DNA from 3 places in the Streptomyces sp. BK79 genome. Region 1 is predicted to be linked to each of the others. Evidence: riboswitches for the same ligand, from Rfam matches in the RefSeq annotation. Region 1 holds a riboswitch; each other region holds the start of a gene.
What was found. A riboswitch is a leader RNA that binds a small molecule or an ion and turns the genes downstream of it on or off. The one in region 1 is predicted to bind thiamine pyrophosphate.

Region 1 (6,613 bases):
CGTCCGGCCAGTGGTGCGCGGGCACCTCGCGCCTGTGGTTCCTCGGCGACTTCACGGACCGCGGCCCGGACGGCATCGGCGTCATCGACCTGGTGATGCGGCTGTCCGCCGAGGCCGCCGCGGCCGGCGGCTACTGCAAGGCGCTGATGGGCAACCACGAACTGCTGCTGCTCGGCGCCAAGCGGTTCGGCGACACGCCCGTCAACTCCGGCGCGGGCACCGCCACCTTCCAGGCGGCCTGGCTGCTGAACGGCGGGCAGAAGACCGACATGGACCGGCTGCAGGACCACCACCTGCAGTGGATGGCCCGCCTGGACGCCATGGAAGAGGTCGACGGCCACCTCCTGGTCCACTCGGACGCCACCACCTACCTCGACTACGGCCGCTCCATCGAGGAGGTGAACGACACCGTCCGCGAGACGCTCACTCGCAATGACGCGGAAGAGGTCTGGGACCTGTTCCGCAAGCTCACCAAGCGCTTCTCCTTCCGCGACGAGGGTGGCGCCGACGCCGTGCGCTCACTGCTGGACACGTACGGCGGCGTCCGGATCGTTCACGGCCACAGCCCCATCCCCTACCTGCTGGGCGAGGTCGGCTCCGAGGACGGCGAGGACGACACCCGTACCGCGGTCGAGGGACCGCACGTCTACGCGGACGGACTGGCCATCGCGATGGACGGTGGGGTGACCATGGCCGGAAAGCTGCTGGTCCAGCAACTGCCGCTGGACGCCTGAGCGTTCACCGGACCGCTTCCGCGGCGGTGTCGTCCGTACAGGTCGGCACCCAATTTCTGGAAACCCCCTGTCACCCTCCACCGTCACCGCTCTACCATCGGCTTATCCGTAGCAGGCTCCCCTCCGTTTCTGCCCGACGGCTCGTTGGCATGCGAGCCCCAAGCCCTACGGAGCATCGGGGGATGCACATGAACAGCGTTCCGCAGCACTTGTCGAACGAGGACCGCCAGGAGTACGCGCGGATCCTCGATGAAGCGCTGCGCTCCGCACCACACCGCCCGGAACTGGCCGCTGTCGGACAGCGGCTCAACTCCGAACAACTGCGCACCATGGCGCTCAACGCCACCGCCCTCATCACCGCGGCGGCAACGACGGAGTACCAGCACTACGTGAAGGTCCGCGAGGAACTGCGCCACCCGGCGCCGGCCGCCCGGACCCCGTCCACGCGCGAATCCGGCTCCGACGAGCCGGGCACGGGCGCGGTGCGGCTCGCCGCCACCGTGGGCGAGGTCGCCGAGGCGACCGGCGCGGGTGCCGTCGCCGTGGTCGCCGTCCTGGCACCCGTCCTGGCCGGTACCGCCGCGGCGATCTTCCTCCTCGTCGGCTACATCCTGAAGATGCTCGAACCGCAGCCGGCCTTCGCGCAGACCATGCTCACCACCGGATGGGTCTTCGGCGCCGTCGCCGCGGTGGCGATCCTCGTCGCCGGGGTGGGACTGCTGCTCACGGCCCTGCGCAACCGCCCCTCGGCCGAGGCCGGGCGTTACGGCGAACTCGACGAGGAAGTGGTCCGGGCCAGGGACGCCTGGCACGACGCGCTGCTGGAACGCGGCATCATGCCCTTCCTGCGGGACGCGCTCGCGGATCCGGGTACGACGGCACTGGGCCGCACGGGGCCCGCGGCGCCGACGAGTCGCATGCCGCACCTCGGCTACGACCGGCCGGGGTTCACCAGCCCCGGTGAGGGTTCCACCACCGGTCCGCGGCCGAGCTACTCCAGCCCGGACTACAGCAGCCCGGACTTCGGCGGTCCGGAACACCGGCCCGACTGACCACCGGCCCGGGCGGGCAACGGATCAGAGGATGCCCGCCCGGCCGGCGGCAGTGATCCAGGACGGGAACTCGGACAGCAGCCGGTCGTACAGCTGGGCGTCCGGGAGGGTGCTGATGTCGTCCACGGCGAAGAAGCCGACGTTGTCGACGCGCCGGCCCGGCAGGGTGTCGAAGCGTTCCAGCACGCCGTAGTCGGACCGCCCGAGCCCCACGAACTGCCAGAAGACGGGTTCCTCCACCGCCTCCCGCAGCTCCCGCTCGATCTCGGCGTTGCGGTAGACACCGCCGTCGGAGAAGAACAGCACCAGGGTCGGCGCCGCCGCCGGGTTCTCCCGGACGAAGGCACGCACCTCGGCGATCACCTTCTGCTCCTCGTTCCCGATGCCGACCGCCCGCATGTCGGCCTGGTCGGGGTGCAGGCCCTTCTTCCTGCCACGGCGGAACAGGCTCATCTCCCCCACGCGTACGTGCAGCCGCAGCCAGTCGGGCAGCTCGCCGATGCGGAGGTCGGGCAGGCGCGCCGGGTTCGAGGCGAAGGTCCAGGCCTGCATCTCTCCGTCGTCGTCCAACTGGGCCGCGACGGCCGCCATCCGTTCCACGACGTCCGTGACCACGCCCTTGGAGTAGAGGAAGGACATGGACCCGGAGGCGTCGAGCACCAGGACGACGCGCGCGGTGACACCGGCCGCCCCGTGCTTCTTCAGACTGACCGCGACCTGTTCCTTGCGCAGGGACAGCCGTTTGCGCATGTCGACGGGCAGGTGCTCCTCCCCCTTGGTGAGGCGAGGGCCCGCAGTGGTGGGCGGCGTCGCCGGTGCGGGGGAGGGTGCCGGGGGCGAGGACGGTGCCGGTACCGGTGGCGGTGCCGGTGCCGAGGGCGCGGGTGTCGGAGGAGCCTGAGGTGCCGCCACCGTCGACGGGGCCGTTGGCGCGGCCGGAGCCTCGTCCACGGTGATCCCGAAGTCGGTGGCCAGCCCGGCGAGACCGGAGGCGTACCCCTGTCCGACCGCCCGGAACTTCCACTTCCCCTGCCGCCGGTACAGCTCGCCGCCGAGCAGCGCGGTCTCCGGCCCGGCCGTCATGTCGAACCGGGCCAGCTCGGTCCGGGTCCCGGCCTCCAGCAACCGCAGCGACAGCCCGGGAACCTGGCCGAAGGTCCCACCGTCCGCCGAGGCACCCAGGACGATGCGGTCGACGACCGGTTCCACCGAGCGCAGGTCCACCTCGACGGCGTCGGTCATGACGCCCGCCCCCGCACCGGACCCGCCCTGCTTGCCCACGTGCCGCACCGCGTCGGACGCGTGCCGGGGCTGGTTGTAGAAGACGAAGTCACCGTCGTCCCGCACCCGGCCCTCCGCGGTGAGCAGCAGCGCGGAGACGTCGACCTCGGGCACGGCCGGTCCGGCGGACCAGACGAGTTCGACGCGCACCGCGGGGGAGTCGACGGCGAGGTTGGCGCCCTTGCTCAGGGAAGTGGCTGTCATGCGCCCAGTCTGCCCAGACCCGGCCTTCGATGGGGAGAGGGCGGGCTGTGCGGCCTGTCCCCTCCCCACCGCCGCCCGGGCCTCGTTCAGTCCGCGATCGGCAGGTACACGCGATTGCCCGCGGCGGCGAACTCCTGCGACTTCTGGGCCATTCCCTCCTCGATCTCGGCCTTGCTCCCTCCGTGCTCCCGCCGGATGTCCTGCGAGATCTTCATCGAGCAGAACTTCGGCCCGCACATCGAGCAGAAGTGGGCCGTCTTGGCGGGCTCGGCCGGCAGGGTCTCGTCGTGGAACTCCCGTGCCGTGTCCGGGTCGAGGGCCAGGTTGAACTGGTCCTCCCACCGGAACTCGAACCGGGCGTCGGACAGCGCGTCGTCCCACTCCTGCGCACCTGGGTGCCCCTTGGCGAGGTCGGCGGCATGGGCGGCGATCTTGTAGGTGATGACGCCGGTCTTGACGTCGTCACGGTTGGGCAGGCCCAGGTGCTCCTTGGGCGTGACGTAGCAGAGCATGGCCGTGCCCCACCAGGCGATCATCGCGGCACCGATGCCGGAGGTGATGTGGTCGTACGCCGGCGCGACGTCCGTCGTCAGCGGGCCGAGCGTATAGAACGGAGCTTCCTCGCAGATCTCCTGCTGAAGATCGATGTTCTCCTTGATCTTGTGCATCGGGACGTGGCCCGGGCCCTCGATCATGGTCTGCACGTGGAAGCGCTTGGCGATCGAGTTGAGCTCCCCGAGGGTGCGCAGCTCCGCGAACTGCGCCTCGTCGTTGGCGTCCGCGATCGAGCCCGGCCGCAGGCCGTCGCCGAGGGAGTACGTGACGTCGTAGGCCGCGAGGATCTCGCAGAGTTCCTCGAAGTTCTCGTACAGGAACGACTCCCGGTGGTGCGCCAGGCACCATGCCGCCATGATCGAGCCGCCCCGCGAGACGATGCCGGTCTTGCGGTTCGCGGTCAGCGGCACGTACGCCAGCCGCACACCCGCGTGGACCGTCATGTAGTCCACGCCCTGCTCGGCCTGCTCGATGACCGTGTCCTTGTAGATCTCCCAGGTCAGCTCCTCGGCCCGGCCGTCGACCTTCTCCAGTGCCTGGTAGAGCGGCACCGTCCCGATGGGCACGGGGGAGTTGCGCAGCACCCACTCGCGCGTGGTGTGGATGTTGCGGCCGGTGGAAAGGTCCATGACCGTGTCGGCGCCCCACCGGGTCGCCCAGGTCATCTTCTCGACCTCCTCCTCGATGGAGGACGTCACCGCCGAGTTGCCGATGTTGGCGTTGACCTTCACCAGGAACCGCTTGCCGATGATCATCGGCTCGATCTCCGGGTGGTTGACGTTGGCGGGCAGTACGGCGCGGCCCGCCGCGATCTCCTCGCGGACCACTTCCGGCGAGACGTTCTCCCGGAGGGCCACGTACTCCATCTCCGGCGTGACCTCGCCCCGACGGGCGTAGGCGAGCTGGGTGACGGGCGTGCCGTCCCGCCCCCGGCGCGGCTGACGCGGGCGGCCGGGGAAGACCGCGTCCAGGTTGCGCAGACCTCCGCGGGGGGAGGTGTGCTTGATGCCGTCGTCCTCGGGGCGGACGGGGCGGCCCGCGTACTCCTCGGTGTCGCCCCTGGCGATGATCCAGTTCTCACGCAGCGGCGGCAGCCCCCTGCGGACGTCGGTGTCGACCAGCGGATCGGTGTACGGGCCCGACGTGTCGTACAGCGTGACCGACTGCCCGTTGGTGAGATGCACCTGACGGACCGGCACCCGCAGGTCGGGGCGCGAGCCCTCGACGTACGCCTTGTGCCAGCCGATGGACTTCCCGTCCTCCGTGCGCTCCTTGTGAGCGGAGTTCTGCGCGGAGGCAGGCGTGCGTGCGTCCTCGATGGTCATGAGACCTACTCCCTACGCCGGCATTACCCGGTAACAGGTTCGGCGGTCGACGCAGCGGCTTCCGTCTGCCGACGCTTCGTGGGATAGGTCACTCGACTTCGGTGACGTTTCCCGTGAAACATCGCTGGGACGGAGGTCAGCGCCCTCTCAGCCCGGTGCTCCGAGCTCCCGCGTGTACAAAGGTGCCTCCACGCTAGCGCCAATTCGGGCGCGGTGAACAGAGGGCCCCCCTGGTTCTTGCGATGATCGGGCGGTGACCACACCGCAGCATCCCCCCTTCCCACCGCACGAGCCCGGCCGCGGGCAGGGCTCCGACGGCGGCGCCGGCCGCGAGGCCGGGCCCGCCTCCCCCACCGCCCATGGGCACGCGCACGTCCACAGTCACGGGCCGGCCACGCCGGTCTCCCGGCATCTGCGGAAGGTCATCGCGGCGGTCCTCATCCCGTTCGCGGCGGCCGTCCTGGTCGGGCTCGGGGTGCTGTGGCCCGGTGGTGCTCCGGCGCACGAACGCACCGGGGTCGGCTTCGACCGGCAGACGCAGGACGGCACCGTCACGAAGGTGGTCGAGCTGAGCTGTCAGTCCGTCAACGCCTCGGGCGTCCCGCCGACCGGTGACACCTCCACCGCGGAGGGCTCCTCCGCGGTGCAGCAGGCGAACGGCGACTGCAAGCGGGCGACGATCCGCGTCGACAGCGGCAAGGACAAGGGCCGTACGTTCACCGAGGTCGTGCAGCCGGACCAGTCACGGCAGTTGCACGAGGGCCAGAAGGTGGTGGTCGCCTACGAGCCCTCCGCGCCGAAGGACCTGCAGTACTCGGTGACCGACATCAACCGCGGGCTGCCGCTGGCCCTGCTCGCCGGCATCTTCGCGATCGCCGTCGTGGTCGTCGGACGACTGCGGGGCCTGATGGCCCTGGTCTCGCTGGCCCTCAGCTTCCTGCTGCTGAACTTCTTCATCCTGCCCGCGATCCTGCAGGGATCGAATCCCCTGGCCGTCGCCGTGGTCGGGTCGAGCGCCATCATGCTGATCGCGCTGTATCTGTGTCACGGCCTGTCGGCCCGGACCTCCGTCGCGGTGCTCGGCACCCTGATCTCCCTGCTGCTGATCGGCGTCCTCGGATCGCTGTTCATCGGCTGGGCCGCGCTGACCGGCAACACGGACGACAACACCGGCCTCATCCACGGCCTGTATCCGACGATCGACATGAGCGGTCTGCTGCTCGCCGGTGTCATCATCGGTTCGCTGGGTGTCCTGGACGACGTGACGGTCACGCAGACCTCCGCGGTCTGGGAACTCCACGAGGCCAATCCGACCATGGGCTGGCGCGGCCTGTACCGCGCGGGCATCCGCATCGGCCGCGACCACATCGCGTCGGTCGTCAACACGCTCGTCCTCGCCTACGCGGGCGCCGCGCTGCCCCTGCTGCTGCTGTTCTCGATCGCGCAGAGCGGGGTGGGGACG
Region 2 (6,613 bases), on a different contig from region 1:
TCAGGCGGCTGGTGCGCTGGATCCCGTCGGAGGGGAACGCGGCGCCCGCGTCCTCGTCCTCGTTGACGGGCAGCGGGCGGGGCACGGTCAGCGCGCGGGGGATCACGCTGGTGCGGTCCTCGGCGTTGTCGTGCTCCGAGGCCAGCGCCTGCGGGGGCACCGCGTCGAGCTGTGCCTCGCTCAGCGTCCCGCGCGCCCGGCGGACCTGCCCGAGCAGCGCCACGGCGTCGTGCGGCCGGATCTCCGGGTTGCGGGCGGTCGCCGACGCCACCAGCTCGTCCAGCTCGTACGCCATCTCCGGCACGGCGGCCGACGGCGGCGGCACGTCCTCGTGGAGGTGCTTGTAGAGCACCTGGGCGGCGGAGTCCCCCTCGTGGGGCTTGCCGCCGGTCAGCATCTCGTAGAGCACGACGCCGGACGCGTACACGTCGACCCGGGGGTCGGCCGCCCCCTGCTCGATCTGCTCGGGCGCCAGGTAGGAGACGGTGCCCAGGACGGCGCCGGTGGTGCTGGTGACCGTGTCCACGGACCGGACCAGCCCGAAGTCGGCGACCTTGACCCGGCCGTCGTCCCCTATCAGGACGTTCTCCGGCTTCATGTCCCGGTGCACGAACCCGGCCCGGTGCGCGGCGCCGAGCGCGGCCAGGACCGGCTCCAGGATGTCCAGCGCGGCCCGCGGCTGGAGCGCCCCGCGCTCGCGCAGCACGTCGCGCAGGGTGCATCCGGCGATGTACTCCATCGCCAGGTAGACGTACGCCCCCTCGGCCCCCTGGTCGAAGACCTGCACGACGTTGGGGTGGTCGAGCCGGGCAACCGACTTCGCCTCGCGGATGAACCGCTCCACGAAGGCGGCGTCCGTCGCGAGCGCCGGGTGCATCACCTTCAGCGCGAGCACGCGGTCCAGGCGGGTGTCCACGGCCCGGTAGACCGTGGCCATCCCGCCGACCGCGATCCGCGCCTCGACGCGGTACCGGCCGTCGAGCACCTGCCCGACGAGAGGGTCCTGAAGGGTCGTGTCCACGCAGCGAGTCTACGAGCCACCACGGACACCCCTCACATCGTCGCCGGAAACCGGGACGGTACCGCAGCGCACCTGTGACGCTTCCCACGCCCGCCGCCCCCCGCCCGCCGACGCACGCGGCCCACCCGCGCACGAGCGGTCGGCCGCCGATGGTGATCGGCCCCCACGGGCGAGGTCCACCTCTTGGCCGACTGGAAACGGGTGGTGCGCGGGTGGGAGACCGAGACGGCAGGACAGCGCGGGGCTACCCAAAAGCGGGCCGCTCCGGGTCGAGTACCGCCAAGCCCTCCGCGGGAGACGACGCCTCGGCGAACCGCCGCCGCGGAATCCGCCCCGCCAGCCGGGCCAGCCGTCCCGCCTTCACCGCGGAGCGCATCGCGCCGGCCATCAGCACCGGCTCCTGCGCCCGCGTCACCGCCGACGCGAGCATCACCCCCGCACAGCCCAGCTCCATCGCCAGCGCCACGTCCGACGCCGTACCGGCCCCCGCGTCCAGGATCACCGGCACGCGCGCGTGCTCCACGATCAGCTCGAAGTTGTGCGGGTTGCGAATGCCCAGCCCCGACCCGATCGGCGACCCGAGCGGCATGATCGCGGCGCACCCGACGTCCTCCAGCTTCCGCGCGAGGACCGGGTCGTCGTTCGTGTACGGCAGCACCGTGAACCCGTCGTCGACCAGCGTCTCGGCCGCGTCCAGCAGCTCGATCGGGTCCGGCAGCAGGGTGCGCTCGTCGGCGATGACCTCCAGCTTCACCAGGTCCGTGCCGAGTGCCTCGCGCGCGAGGCGGGCGGTGAGGACCGCCTCCCCGGCGGTGAAGCAGCCGGCCGTGTTCGGCAGCACCCGGATGCCGAGCTTGTCCAGCACCGACAGCACGGACCCGTGCACCGAGGCGTTCACGCGCCGCATCGCGACCGTCGTCAGCTCGGTACCGGAGGCCACCAGCGCGCGCTCCAGCACGTCGAGGCTGGGCGCCCCGCCCGTACCCATGATCAGCCGGGACGCGTACGACGTACCGCCGAGGACGAAGGGATCGTCGGCCATGGTCAGCCTCCTTGGACGGCGGTGAGGACTTCGACGCGGTCGCCGTCGGCCAGCGCGGTGGCCGACCACCGCGCGCGCGGGACGACGGTCTCGTTCAGAGCGGCGGCCACTCCGGACGAGGCCGGGGTGAGCGTGCCCACCAGGGTGTCCAGGGCCGTACCGGGAGCCACCTCGCGCGGCTCGCCGTTGACGGAGATGTTCATGCGGGCTGCTCCGAGAGTCGCGGGAGTGCGGGGTCGGCGCCGAAGCGCCGGGGGGTGAAGGGGCGGGCCTCGGCCGGAAGCTCCCCGGTGGTCAGGACGTCCGCCATGACGTCGCCGGTGACCGGGGTGAGCAGGACGCCGTTGCGGTAGTGGCCGGTGGCCAGCAGCAGGCCGTCGAGACCGGTCGGGCCGAGCAGCGGGGCGTTGTCCGGGGAGCCGGGGCGCAGGCCCGCCCGGGTCTCCGTCAGGGGCAGCTCCGTGATGCCGGGCACCAGGTCGTGGGCGTCGCGCAGCAGCTCGTAGACGCCGCCCGCGGTGACCGTCGTGTCCCAGCCCAGCTCCTCGCTGGTGGCGCCGACGACCAGCTCGCCGCTCTCCCGGGGCACCAGGTAGAGCGGGTTGCCGCGCACCACGGCACGCACCGTCCGGTTCAGCAGCGGGCCGTGCGTCCGCGGCATCGCCAGCCGCAGCACCTGCCCCTTCACGGGCCGCACCGGCGGCAGCACGTCGTCCGGTACGCCCTTGAGCCGCCCGCTGAGACACCCGCCGGCCAGCACCACCTGCCCGGCCTCCAGGACCGTGCCGTCGGCGGTGACCACACCGGTGGCCCGCCCGCCGCGCCCGACGGTGAGCCGCTCGGCCCACTCCCGGTGGAAGACCACCCCCGCGCCTTCGCAGGCGGCCACGAGCGCCCCGGCCAGCCGCCGGGGGTCGATCTGGTGGTCGCCGTCCACCCGCAGCCCGCCGCGCACGCCCGGCGCGAGCATCGGCTCCAGGCGCCGGCACTCGCGCCCGCTCAGCCACTCGGACTCCAGGCCCGAACGCTGCTGGAGCGCGTGCAGTTCCCGCAGGTGGGCCCGGTCGTCGGCGTCCAGCGCCACGGCGAGGGTGCCGCACCGCCGGTACCCGAGGTCGTGGCCCGTGGCGTCGGCCAGCTCGGCCGCGAACCGCGGGTAGCGGCGCGCCGAGGCCAGGTTCAGCGCGAGCAGCGTCTGCTCGCCGTAGTGGAGCTCCGTGACGGCGGCCAGCATCCCGGCGGCCACCGAGGCGGCCCCGCCGCCCGGTTCGGGGTCCACGAGGGCCGTGCCGAGCCCGCGCTGCGCGGCCCGCCACGCCGTGACCAGGCCGATGATCCCGCCCCCGACCACGAGGACGTCAGGTGTCCGTGACGACGTGTGCGGCGGAGACGACAGGTGCGGTGGAGACGACATGGGCGTCCAGCCCCTCCCTTCGCCGGCATGACCCGGATCAGGTTCGTACGGTCGGAGGCCGCCAGCCTCCCTCTCAGCCCGGTGCGTCCGGGCTCCCGCGAGTGCTTTACGTTGGCCAGCCTAGCCCGACGCGGTAAGTCTCAGTAAGGGAGCCCTGGCCCATGGCGCGTTCACTCGACGGTCTCGTCCTCGCCCCCGTCGCCGACCAGGCGCCCGGCCAGGTGGGCACGCGGACCCGGTTCACCTACCACGAGCAGGACGGCGCGGTATGGGCCGAGTACGAGGGCGGCGACGTCGTCCGGGGCCGCCTGGTGGGCACCCGGGAGGGCGACCGGCTCGACTTCCGCTACGTGCAGCTCAAGACCGACGGCAGCACGTCCTCGGGGCACTGCGTGTCGACCGTCGCCGAACTGCCGGACGGGCGGGTGCGCCTGGACGAGACCTGGGAGTGGGAGTCCCAGCGGGGCAGCGGGACGAGCGTGGTGGAGCAGGTCACCGCGCAGGGGCGCTGAATGACGGTACGTCAGGTGTCTAAGGTGATCGGGTGAGTGATCAGACGCAGGAGCAGCCCCGGGAACGGGGAGCGGACGCGGAGCGCCGCGTGGTCGTCGTGGGCGCGGGCATGGCCGGGGTGCAGACCGCCGTCGCCCTGCGGGAGCAGGGTTTCACGGGCACCGTGACCCTGATCGGCGCCGAGCCGCACCAGCCGTACGACCGTCCCCCGTTGTCCAAGGCCGTCCTGCTCGGCACCGCCGAGGGATCCGCCTTCGACGTCGACTTCGAGGCCCTCGGCATCACCCTGCGGCTCGGCTGCGAGGCCCTGGGCGTCCGGCCCGGCGCGCACGTCCTCGACACGTCCGCGGGGCCCGTGCCGTACGACGTCCTCGTCCTCGCGACGGGTGCGGAACCGTTCCGGCTCCCCGGCACGGAGGGCGTGCCCGGCGTGCACCTGCTGCGCACCCTGGACGACGCCGAGCGGCTGCGCCCGGTGCTCGCCCGGCAGCACGACATCGTGGTCGTCGGCGCCGGCTGGATCGGCGCCGAGTTCGCCACCGCCGCGCGCGAGGCGGGCTGCGCGGTGACCGTCGTGGAGGCCGCGGGGCATCCGCTCGCGGGCGCGCTGCCCGCCGAGGTCGCCGCGCCGATGACCGCCTGGTACGCCGACGCCGGCGTCGGCCTGCGCACGCACGCGCGCGTGGAGCGCGTCGAATCCGGCGGTCCGGGGGAGGCCGGTCACGTCGTCGTCCTCGACGACGGCTCGCGGCTGCCCGCCGGCGCGGTCGTCGTCGGCATCGGCGCCCGGCCCGCCACCGCCTGGCTCGACGGCTCCGGCATCGCCCTGGGCCCGCACGGCGACATCCTGGCCGACGACCGCCTGCGCACCTCCGCGCCGGACGTCCACGCGGTCGGCGACTGCGCGTCCTTCCCCTCGGGGCGCTACGGGGAGCGGCTCCTGGTGCACCACTGGGACAACGCCCTCCAGGGCCCGCGCACGGTCGCCGCCGGCATCGTCGGCGCCGCCGTCGGCGAGGTCCCGGCCGCCTACGACCCGGTGCCGTACTTCTGGTCCGAGCAGTTCGGCCGCTTCGTCCAGTACGCCGGTCACCACACGGCCGCGGACACCCTCCTGTGGCGGGGCGAGCCCTCGGGGCCCGCCTGGACGGTCTGCTGGCTGCGGGAGGGCCGCCTGGCCGCCCTGCTGGCGGTGGGCCGCCCCCGGGACCTGGCGCAGGGCAAGCGGCTGATCCAGGCGGGCGCGACGATGGATCCCCGGCTGCTGGCCGACCCGGCGCGGCCGCTCAAGGCGTCGACCGCGTAGCCCGTCCGCCGGGTGCGGCGGCCCGGCTCGGACGGGTCCGGCTTCCGACTGTCAGTGGCAGATGGCAGGCTTGAGACGTGACCGAGATTGACGCAAAGATCGATGCTCTCGTGCCTGCCTGGCTCACCGTCCCCGACATCGCCGAGATGCTGGGTGTCGAAGTGACCCGCGTGCGCCAGCTGATCAAGGAAGGCCAGCTCATCGCCGTACGCCGCGGCGAGAACCGGGCGCTGCACATCCCGGCGGCCTTCATCGACGAGGACAAGGTCGTCAAGGGCCTGGTCGGGACCCTGACGCTGCTGCGGGACGACGGCTTCTCCCCCGAGGAGATGCTGGAGTGGCTCTTCACGCCCGACCCCTCCCTGCCCGGCACCCCCGCGCAGGCGCTGAGCGAGAACCGCGGCACGGAGGTGAAGCGCCGCGCCCAGGCGCTCGCCGTCTGACCTGAACCCCACCGCCGGGCGGGCGGGGCGGGCCTGAGATCCGCCCGCTCGGACGGGTCCGGGCTCGGATCCGCCCGCCCGGGCGGGCAGGTTCGGCCTGAGATCTCCTGCCGGGCGGGCGGGCGGGTGTGGCGTGAGCTTCACATGGCATCCTGCCTCCGCCCGTAAGCCAAGGCCGTGTGGTCCGTCGTGGGCCCGCGCCACCGATCAGGGGGTCACCCGCATGTCCGACACCGACACCGACACCGTCGCCGCCACCCACGCCCGCGCCCGGCTCTCCGACGCCCTGCTCTACCTGTGCACGGACGCCCGCCGCGCCCAGGGGGACCTGCCCGAGTTCCTGGACGCGGTGCTGGCCGGCGGCGTCGACATCGTGCAGCTGCGCGACAAGGGCATGGAGGCCGCCGAGGAACTGGAGCACCTCGAGGTCTTCGCCGACGCCTGCGCCCGCCACGGCAAGCTCCTCGCGGTCAACGACCGGGCCGACGTCGCCCACGCCGCCCGCGCCGACGTGCTGCACCTCGGGCAGGGCGACCTCCCGGTACCGGCCGCCCGCGCGATCCTCGGCGACGACGTCCTCGTCGGCCGATCCACGCACGCCGAGGCGGAGGCCGCCGCTGCCGCCGCCCAGGACGGCGTCGACTACTTCTGCACCGGCCCGTGCTGGCCCACCCCCACCAAGCCCGGCCGTCACGCCCCCGGCCTCGACCTGGTCCGTCACACGGCCTCCCTCGGCACCGACCGCCCCTGGTTCGCCATCGGCGGCATCGACCTCGGCAACCTCGACCAGGTGCTGGAGGCCGGCGCCCGGCGCGTCGTCGTCGTCCGGGCGATCACCGCGGCCGACGACCCCGGCGCGGCGGCGGCCGAGTTC
Region 3 (6,613 bases), on a different contig from region 1:
ATCTCCACCTCCAGGGTGGAGAAGGCGGGCCCGCCGAGGATCTGGACGACACCGAAGGAGGTGAAGGTGAACAGGAACACCATCAGCGAGGCCGCGGCCACGGCGGGCGCGAGCGCGGGCAGCGTCACCTGCCGCCAGGCCCTGGGCCGCGAGGCGCCGAGCATCCGCGCGGCCTCCTCCTGGCGCGGGTCGAGCTGCGCCCACAGACCGCCGACGGTGCGGACCACGACGGCGTAGTTGAAGAAGACGTGCGCGAGCAGGATCGCCCACACGGTGGTGTCCAGCCGTACGCCCCACAGCTCGTCGAACAGCCCGCCGCGCCCGACCAGGGCCAGGAACGCCGTACCGACGACGACCGTCGGCAGCACGAACGGCACCGTCACCACGGCCCGCAGCACCTGCTTGCCGGGGAAGTCGAGGCGGGCGAAGGCGTAGGCGCCGGGCAGGGCGACGAGCAGCGTGAGCGCGGTGGAGGCCAGCGCCTGCCAGGTGGTGAACCACAGCACGTGCCGGACGTCGGACTGGGCGAGCACGTCCCCGATCCGCCCGAACCGCCAGACCCCGTCGACCTCCAGTCCGCGCGCGACGATCGCGGCGACGGGGTAGGCGAAGAACACCGCGAAGAACGCGACGGGCACCGCCATCAGGGCGAGCCGCGCCGCGCTCCCGCGCACGGTCCTGGTCCTCGTCCCGGCCCTGCCTACTTCAGTACGAGAGAGGTCCACGCCTTGACCCACTCGTCGCGGTGGTCGGCGATCTTCGCCGGGTCCATGGTCTGCGGGTCCTCGGCCCGCGGCCCGAACTTCCGGAACGCCTCGGGCAGCCGCGCGCCCTCGCGGACCGGGTGGACGAACATGTTCAGCGGCAGGTCCTCCTGGAACCGCTCGCCGATGAGGAAGTCGAGGAGCGCCTTGCCGCCCTCGGGGTTCGCGGCGTTGCTCAGCAGACCCGCGTACTCGACCTGGCGGAAGCAGGTGCCCTCGGCGACGCCCGTCGGCGCGGTGGCCGGCTGCGGGTCGGCGTAGATCACCTCGGCGGGCGGGGAGGAGGCGTAGGAGACGACGAGCGGACGATCGCCCTTGGCCTTCTTGCCGCCGGCCGAGCCGGAGAACTCCTCGTTGTACGCCTGCTCCCAGCTGTCGACGACCTTGACGCCGTTCGCCTTGAGCTTCTTCCAGTAGTCCTGCCAGCCCTCGTCCCCGTACGCGGCGGCCGTGCCGAGCAGGAAGCCGAGGCCGGGGGACGAACTGCCGGCGTTCTCGGTGACGAGCAGGTCCTTGTACGCGGGCTCGGCGAGGTCGTCGAGGGAGTCCGGCGGGGTCAGCCCGCGCTCGCTGAAGTACGCCTTGTCGTAGTTGACGCACACGTCACCGGTGTCGACGGGCGTGACGCGGTGCTCGGCGTCGGCCTGGAACGCGGGGTCGACCCGGTCGAGGCCCTTCGCCTCGTACGGCTGGAACAGCCCGTTGTCGAGCGCGCGGGACAGCAGGGTGTTGTCGACGCCGAAGAAGACGTCGCCCTGGGGGTTGTCCTTGGTGAGGATGGCCTTGTTGACGGCCTGCCCGGCGTCGCCGTCCTCCAGGACCCTGACCTTGTAGCCGGAGCTCTTCTCGAAGGCGGCGACGACGTCCTTCGAGGCCGCCCACGAGTCGTGGCTGACCAGCGTCACGGTCCTGGAGTCGCCGGAGCCCTGCCCGTCGCCGTCGGACGACGATCCGCACGCGGCCAGGCCGCCGACCATGCCGAGGCCGAGGGCCAGGGCGGCGGCCTTCTTGGTGATGCTCACTGATTCCTCCTGGGTGACCAGGAGAAGACGCGGCCCCGCCCGCAGCCCCTGGGGACCTCGGGCAGGGCGCAACAGCTCGAGTGATGACCGATCTCCCTACCCAGAATGACCTGGGCCAGGTTCGGAGGGTCTGCGGCCGGTGCCGCACTCTCAGCGCTGTGGCGCTCCCCTGTCGGAATATGAAGATGTACTGACGTATGAAAGATGTACTGACGTACGAAGGTGTACTGACGTATGAAGCTGTACGCCGGTCAGGTTACCGCTCGCTCGCGGCGAGCTGACCACACGCCCCGTCGATCTCCTGGCCACGGGTGTCCCGGATCGTCACCGGCACACCGTGCGCCGCGATCGCCTCGACGAACGCCTTCTCGTCCTCGGGCCGCGACGCGGTCCACTTCGAGCCGGGCGTCGGGTTGAGCGGGATGAGGTTGACGTGCACGGGCCTGCCCTTGAGCAGCCGCCCGAGCCGGTCACCGCGCCACGCCTGGTCGTTGATGTCCCGGATCAGCGCGTACTCGATGGACAGCCGGCGCCCGGACACCGCCGCGTACTCGAACCCGGCGTCCAGCACCTCGCGGACCTTCCAGCGCGTGTTGACGGGGACGAGGGTGTCGCGCAGCTCGTCGTCCGGCGCGTGCAGCGAGATGGCGAGGCGGCACTTGAAGCCCTCGCCGGTGAAGCGGTGGATAGCGGGGACGAGGCCGACCGTGGAGACGGTGATGCCCCGCTGGGACAGGCCCAGTCCGTCGGGCTCGGGGTCGGTGAGGCGGCGGATGGCCCCCACGACGCGGTTGTAGTTGGCCAGGGGCTCGCCCATGCCCATGAACACGATGTTGCTGAGCCGCGCCGGCCCGCCGGGGACCTCACCGTCCCTGAGCGCCCGCATTCCGTCGACGATCTGGTGCACGATCTCGGCCGTCGACAGGTTCCGGTCCAGGCCGGCCTGCCCGGTGGCGCAGAACGGGCAGTTCATGCCGCAACCCGCCTGGGAGCTGATGCACATGGTGACCCGGTCCGGGTAGCGCATGAGGACGGACTCGACGAGCGTCCCGTCGAACAGCTTCCACAGCGTCTTGCGGGTGGTGCCCTGGTCGGTCGACAGATGCCGCACGACCGACATCAGCTCGGGCAGCAGCGCCTCCCGCAGACCCTGACGCGAACCGGCCGGGATGTCGGTCCACTGCTCGGGATCGTGCGCGTACCGCGCGAAGTAGTGCTGCGAGAGCTGCTTGGCGCGGAACGGCTTCTCGCCGATCGCGGCGACGGCCTCCTTGCGCTCGGCGGGCGTGAGGTCGGCGAGGTGCCGCGGCGGCTTCTTGGCTCCGCGGGGGGCGACGAATGTGAGTTCTCCGGGCTTAGGCATGGCCCTACCAGTGTCGCAGACATACGGAGAGGGACCCGCCGCCCTGTGGACAGCGAGCCCCTCAACCAAGAACCGCAGGTCAGGCCGAGCCTGCCACGATCACCTTCCGGTTCAGCCCGATCCGACGAAGATCACCAGCAGCAGCCACACCACCGGTGCCGTCGGCAGCAGTGAGTCCAGCCGGTCCATGATGCCGCCGTGCCCCGGCAGGAGCGTGCCCATGTCCTTGATGCCGAGGTCCCGCTTGATCATGGACTCGCCGAGGTCGCCCAGCGTGGCGCTGACGGCGACCGCGAGGCCGAGCAGGAGGCCCTGCCACCAGGTGCCGCCGTCGATCAGGAACTGCATGCACAGCGCGCCCGCCACCATCGCGAACGCCACCGCGCCGAGCAGGCCCTCACGGGTCTTGCCGGGGCTGATGCGGGGGGCCAGCTTGGTCCTGCCGAAGCGCCAGCCGACGGCGTAGGCGCCGGTGTCGCTGACCACCGTCAGTATCAGGAAGACGAGGACGCGCCACGCGCCGTCGTCCGCCATCAGCATCATCGCGACGAACGTGGCCAGGAACGGCACGTAGAACGCGGCGAAGAGCCCGGCCGTGACGTCCTTGAGATAGCCCTCGGGCGGTTCCGTCATCCGCCACACGAGCACTGCCAGCGCCGTGAGCGCCATGGCGACCCACGCGCCCTCGGCGCCCCGCACGTATCCGGCGACCACCATCGCCGCGCCGCCGACCGCGAGCGGCACGAGGGGCACCTTGATCCCCTTGCGCTCCTCCAGCCGCTTGGTCAGCTCCCACAGGCCCACCACGACGGCGACCACGACCACGCCGACGAAGGCGGCCTTGACGACGAACAGCGACGCGACGATCACGGCGGCCAGACCGAGCCCGACCCCTATCGCGGCCCCCAGGTCACGCCCCGCGGTCTTCTTCTGCGGCTGCGGCTGCGCCGGCTGGGGGGCTTCGGGCATGGGCTCCGGTGTTTCGCGCGGTGGCTCGTCTCGGAACAAGGGACCGCTCAGCCGAGCGGCCCCCTGGTCGTCATCCTGGTCTCCGCCGTGTTCGGGTACGTCGGGCACGATGGGCATGGGCCGAGTCTGCTGCGCGTAGTACGCATCGTAGGCGGGACCCGCCGGGGCAGCCCCCTGGGCGGGTCCCCGGTCGGACGGCCCCCAGTACCCGGCTTGTGGCGGCGCTCCCCAGGAAGAGTCGTTCATCAGACCTCGAGCAGCTCCGCTTCCTTGTGCTTCAGGAGCTCGTCCACCTGGGCGACGTACTTGGCGGTGGTGTCGTCGAGCTCCTTCTCCGCACGACGGCCCTCGTCCTCGCCGACCTCACCGTCCTTGATGAGCTTGTCGATCGCGTCCTTGGCCTTGCGGCGCACGGAGCGGATGGACACCTTGGCGTCCTCGCCCTTGCTCTTGGCGACCTTGATGTAGTCGCGGCGCCGCTCCTCGGTCAGCTCGGGGAACACCACCCGGATGATGTTGCCGTCGTTGCTGGGGTTGACGCCCAGGTCGGAGTCGCGGATCGCCTGTTCGATGTTGCGCAGGGCGCTCTTGTCGAAGGGGGTCACCACGGCCATGCGCGGCTCGGGCACGGAGAACGAGGCCAGCTGGTTGATCGGCGTCGGCGCGCCGTAGTAGTCGGCCACGATCTTGTTGAACATCGCCGGGTGCGCACGGCCGGTGCGGATCGCGGCGAAGTCCTCCTTGGCGACCACGACGGCCTTCTCCATCTTCTCCTCGGCCTCGAGGAGGGTCTCTTCGATCACCACTTGCTCCTGCGTGTCTTGAGTAGGCCCGGCTGCGGTTCCCTGTCGGGGCTGCGGCCGGCTGCGTCGCGTTCTTCCTGCACGGTTCCCGACCGGCGGGACATTGTCCATCCCCCGGCCCGGTCCCGTCCCGTCCGTCCCCCGGACAGGTGGCGTCCGCGGACAGGGGGTGGTTCTCCGGTCAGTCCCGGCTGCCCTGGTCGTCCACGAGCGTGCCGATCTTCTCACCCTTGACGGCGCGGGCGATATTGCCCTCCTTCAGGAGCTCGAAGACCACGATCGGCAGGCTGTTGTCGCGGCAGAGCGTGACGGCCGTCGCGTCGGCGACCTTCAGGTCACGGGTGATGACGTCGCCGTACCCGAGCGCGTCGAACTTCACGGCGTCCGGGTTGGTCTTCGGGTCGGAGTCGTAGACACCGTCCACGCCGTTCTTGCCCATGAGCAGCGCCTCGGCGTCGATCTCGAGGGCGCGCTGGGCGGCGGTGGTGTCGGTGGAGAAGTACGGCATGCCCATACCGGCGCCGAAGATGACCACGCGGCCCTTCTCCAGGTGGCGCACGGCGCGCAGCGGGATGTACGGCTCGGCGACCTGGCCCATGGTGATGGCGGTCTGCACGCGGCAGTCGACGCCCTCCTTCTCCAGGAAGTCCTGGAGGGCCAGGCAGTTCATCACGGTGCCGAGCATGCCCATGTAGTCGGAGCGGGCGCGGTCCATGCCGCGCACCTGCAGTTCGGCGCCGCGGAAGAAGTTGCCGCCGCCGATGACGACGGCGATCTGCGCGCCGTCGCGGACGACGGCCGCGATCTCGCGGGCGATGGCGTGCACCACGTCGGGGTCGACGCCCAGGCCCCCACCGCCGGAGAAGGCCTCTCCGGACAGCTTCAGCATGAAGCGGCCGCGTACTTTGCCGTCGTCGCTCTTCTCGGCCTTGGTGGTCATGGAGATCTCGCCTCTTTTACGTGGGTCACACACACGAAGAAGGCCACTGCCGGTGGGGGCGTTTTCGCATCCCGTACGCGGCAATGGCCTCCTCGTCAGATCTGCTGTCGTCCGCCGCCGCGCGCGCGTGCGCCACGGCATGCGCGAACGGCGCCGACGGCTGCTGTCGACCCTACCGGGGTCGCGCGTCCGTCGCGGTACGGACTCAGATGCCGACCTTGATGCGCGAGAAGCGCTTCAGGGAGACACCGGCCTCGTCCAGCACCTTCTGGACGGACTTCTTGTTGTCCAGCGCGTAGGGCTGGCCCAGCAGCGTGGCGTCCTTGAAGAAGCCGTTGAGGCGACCCTCGACGATCTTCGGCAGGGCGGCCTCGGGCTTGCCCTCGGCGCGGGTGGTCTCCTCGGCGACGCGGCGCTCGGACTCGACGACCTCGGCCGGCACGTCCTCCTTGGAGAGGTACTTCGGCGCGAAGGCGGCGATGTGCTGGGCGACGCCCTTGGCGAGCTCGGCGTTCGGCTTGTCCAGCTCGACGAGGACACCGATCTGCGGGGGCAGGTCAGGCATCGTGCGGTGCATGTACGCGGTCACGAAGCCGCCGGAGAACTGCGCGAAGCGGTCCAGGACGATCTTCTCGCCGAGGTTGGCGTTGGCCTCGTCCACGAACGCCTGGACGGTCTTGCCGGGCTCGATCTCGGAGGCGAGCAGCGCCTCGATGTCGGCCGGGGCGGCCTTGGCGACGTGCTCGGCGATG

Region 2: another riboswitch for thiamine pyrophosphate. It lies ahead of thiO (glycine oxidase ThiO); the one in region 1 lies ahead of thiC (phosphomethylpyrimidine synthase ThiC).
Region 3: another riboswitch for thiamine pyrophosphate. It lies ahead of ACFIF2_RS22430 (thiamine ABC transporter substrate binding subunit); the one in region 1 lies ahead of thiC (phosphomethylpyrimidine synthase ThiC).

What each region holds. Positions count from the first base shown of each region.
Region 1 is NZ_JBHVOC010000025.1:142,530-149,142, forward strand. Features, by position in the region: gene ACFIF2_RS28765 (metallophosphoesterase) at 1-734, shown strand, start outside; gene ACFIF2_RS28770 (hypothetical protein) at 917-1,786, shown strand; gene ACFIF2_RS28775 (VWA domain-containing protein) at 1,811-3,271, opposite strand; gene thiC (phosphomethylpyrimidine synthase ThiC) at 3,358-5,151, opposite strand; TPP riboswitch at 5,144-5,333, opposite strand; gene ACFIF2_RS28785 (YibE/F family protein) at 5,405-6,613, shown strand, end outside.
Region 2 is NZ_JBHVOC010000013.1:68,516-75,128, reverse strand. Features, by position in the region: gene pknB (Stk1 family PASTA domain-containing Ser/Thr kinase) at 1-1,021, opposite strand, end outside; gene ACFIF2_RS17790 (thiazole synthase) at 1,266-2,063, opposite strand; gene thiS (sulfur carrier protein ThiS) at 2,066-2,266, opposite strand; gene thiO (glycine oxidase ThiO) at 2,263-3,477, opposite strand; TPP riboswitch at 3,475-3,586, opposite strand; gene ACFIF2_RS17775 (hypothetical protein) at 3,639-3,989, shown strand; gene ACFIF2_RS17770 (NAD(P)/FAD-dependent oxidoreductase) at 4,079-5,296, shown strand; gene ACFIF2_RS17765 (Rv2175c family DNA-binding protein) at 5,374-5,739, shown strand; gene thiE (thiamine phosphate synthase) at 5,963-6,613, shown strand, end outside.
Region 3 is NZ_JBHVOC010000017.1:156,511-163,123, reverse strand. Features, by position in the region: gene ACFIF2_RS22435 (ABC transporter permease) at 1-644, opposite strand, end outside; gene ACFIF2_RS22430 (thiamine ABC transporter substrate binding subunit) at 701-1,786, opposite strand; TPP riboswitch at 1,862-1,967, opposite strand; gene rlmN (23S rRNA (adenine(2503)-C(2))-methyltransferase RlmN) at 2,043-3,149, opposite strand; gene ACFIF2_RS22420 (phosphatidate cytidylyltransferase) at 3,261-4,364, opposite strand; gene frr (ribosome recycling factor) at 4,364-4,921, opposite strand; gene pyrH (UMP kinase) at 5,103-5,861, opposite strand; gene tsf (translation elongation factor Ts) at 6,067-6,613, opposite strand, start outside.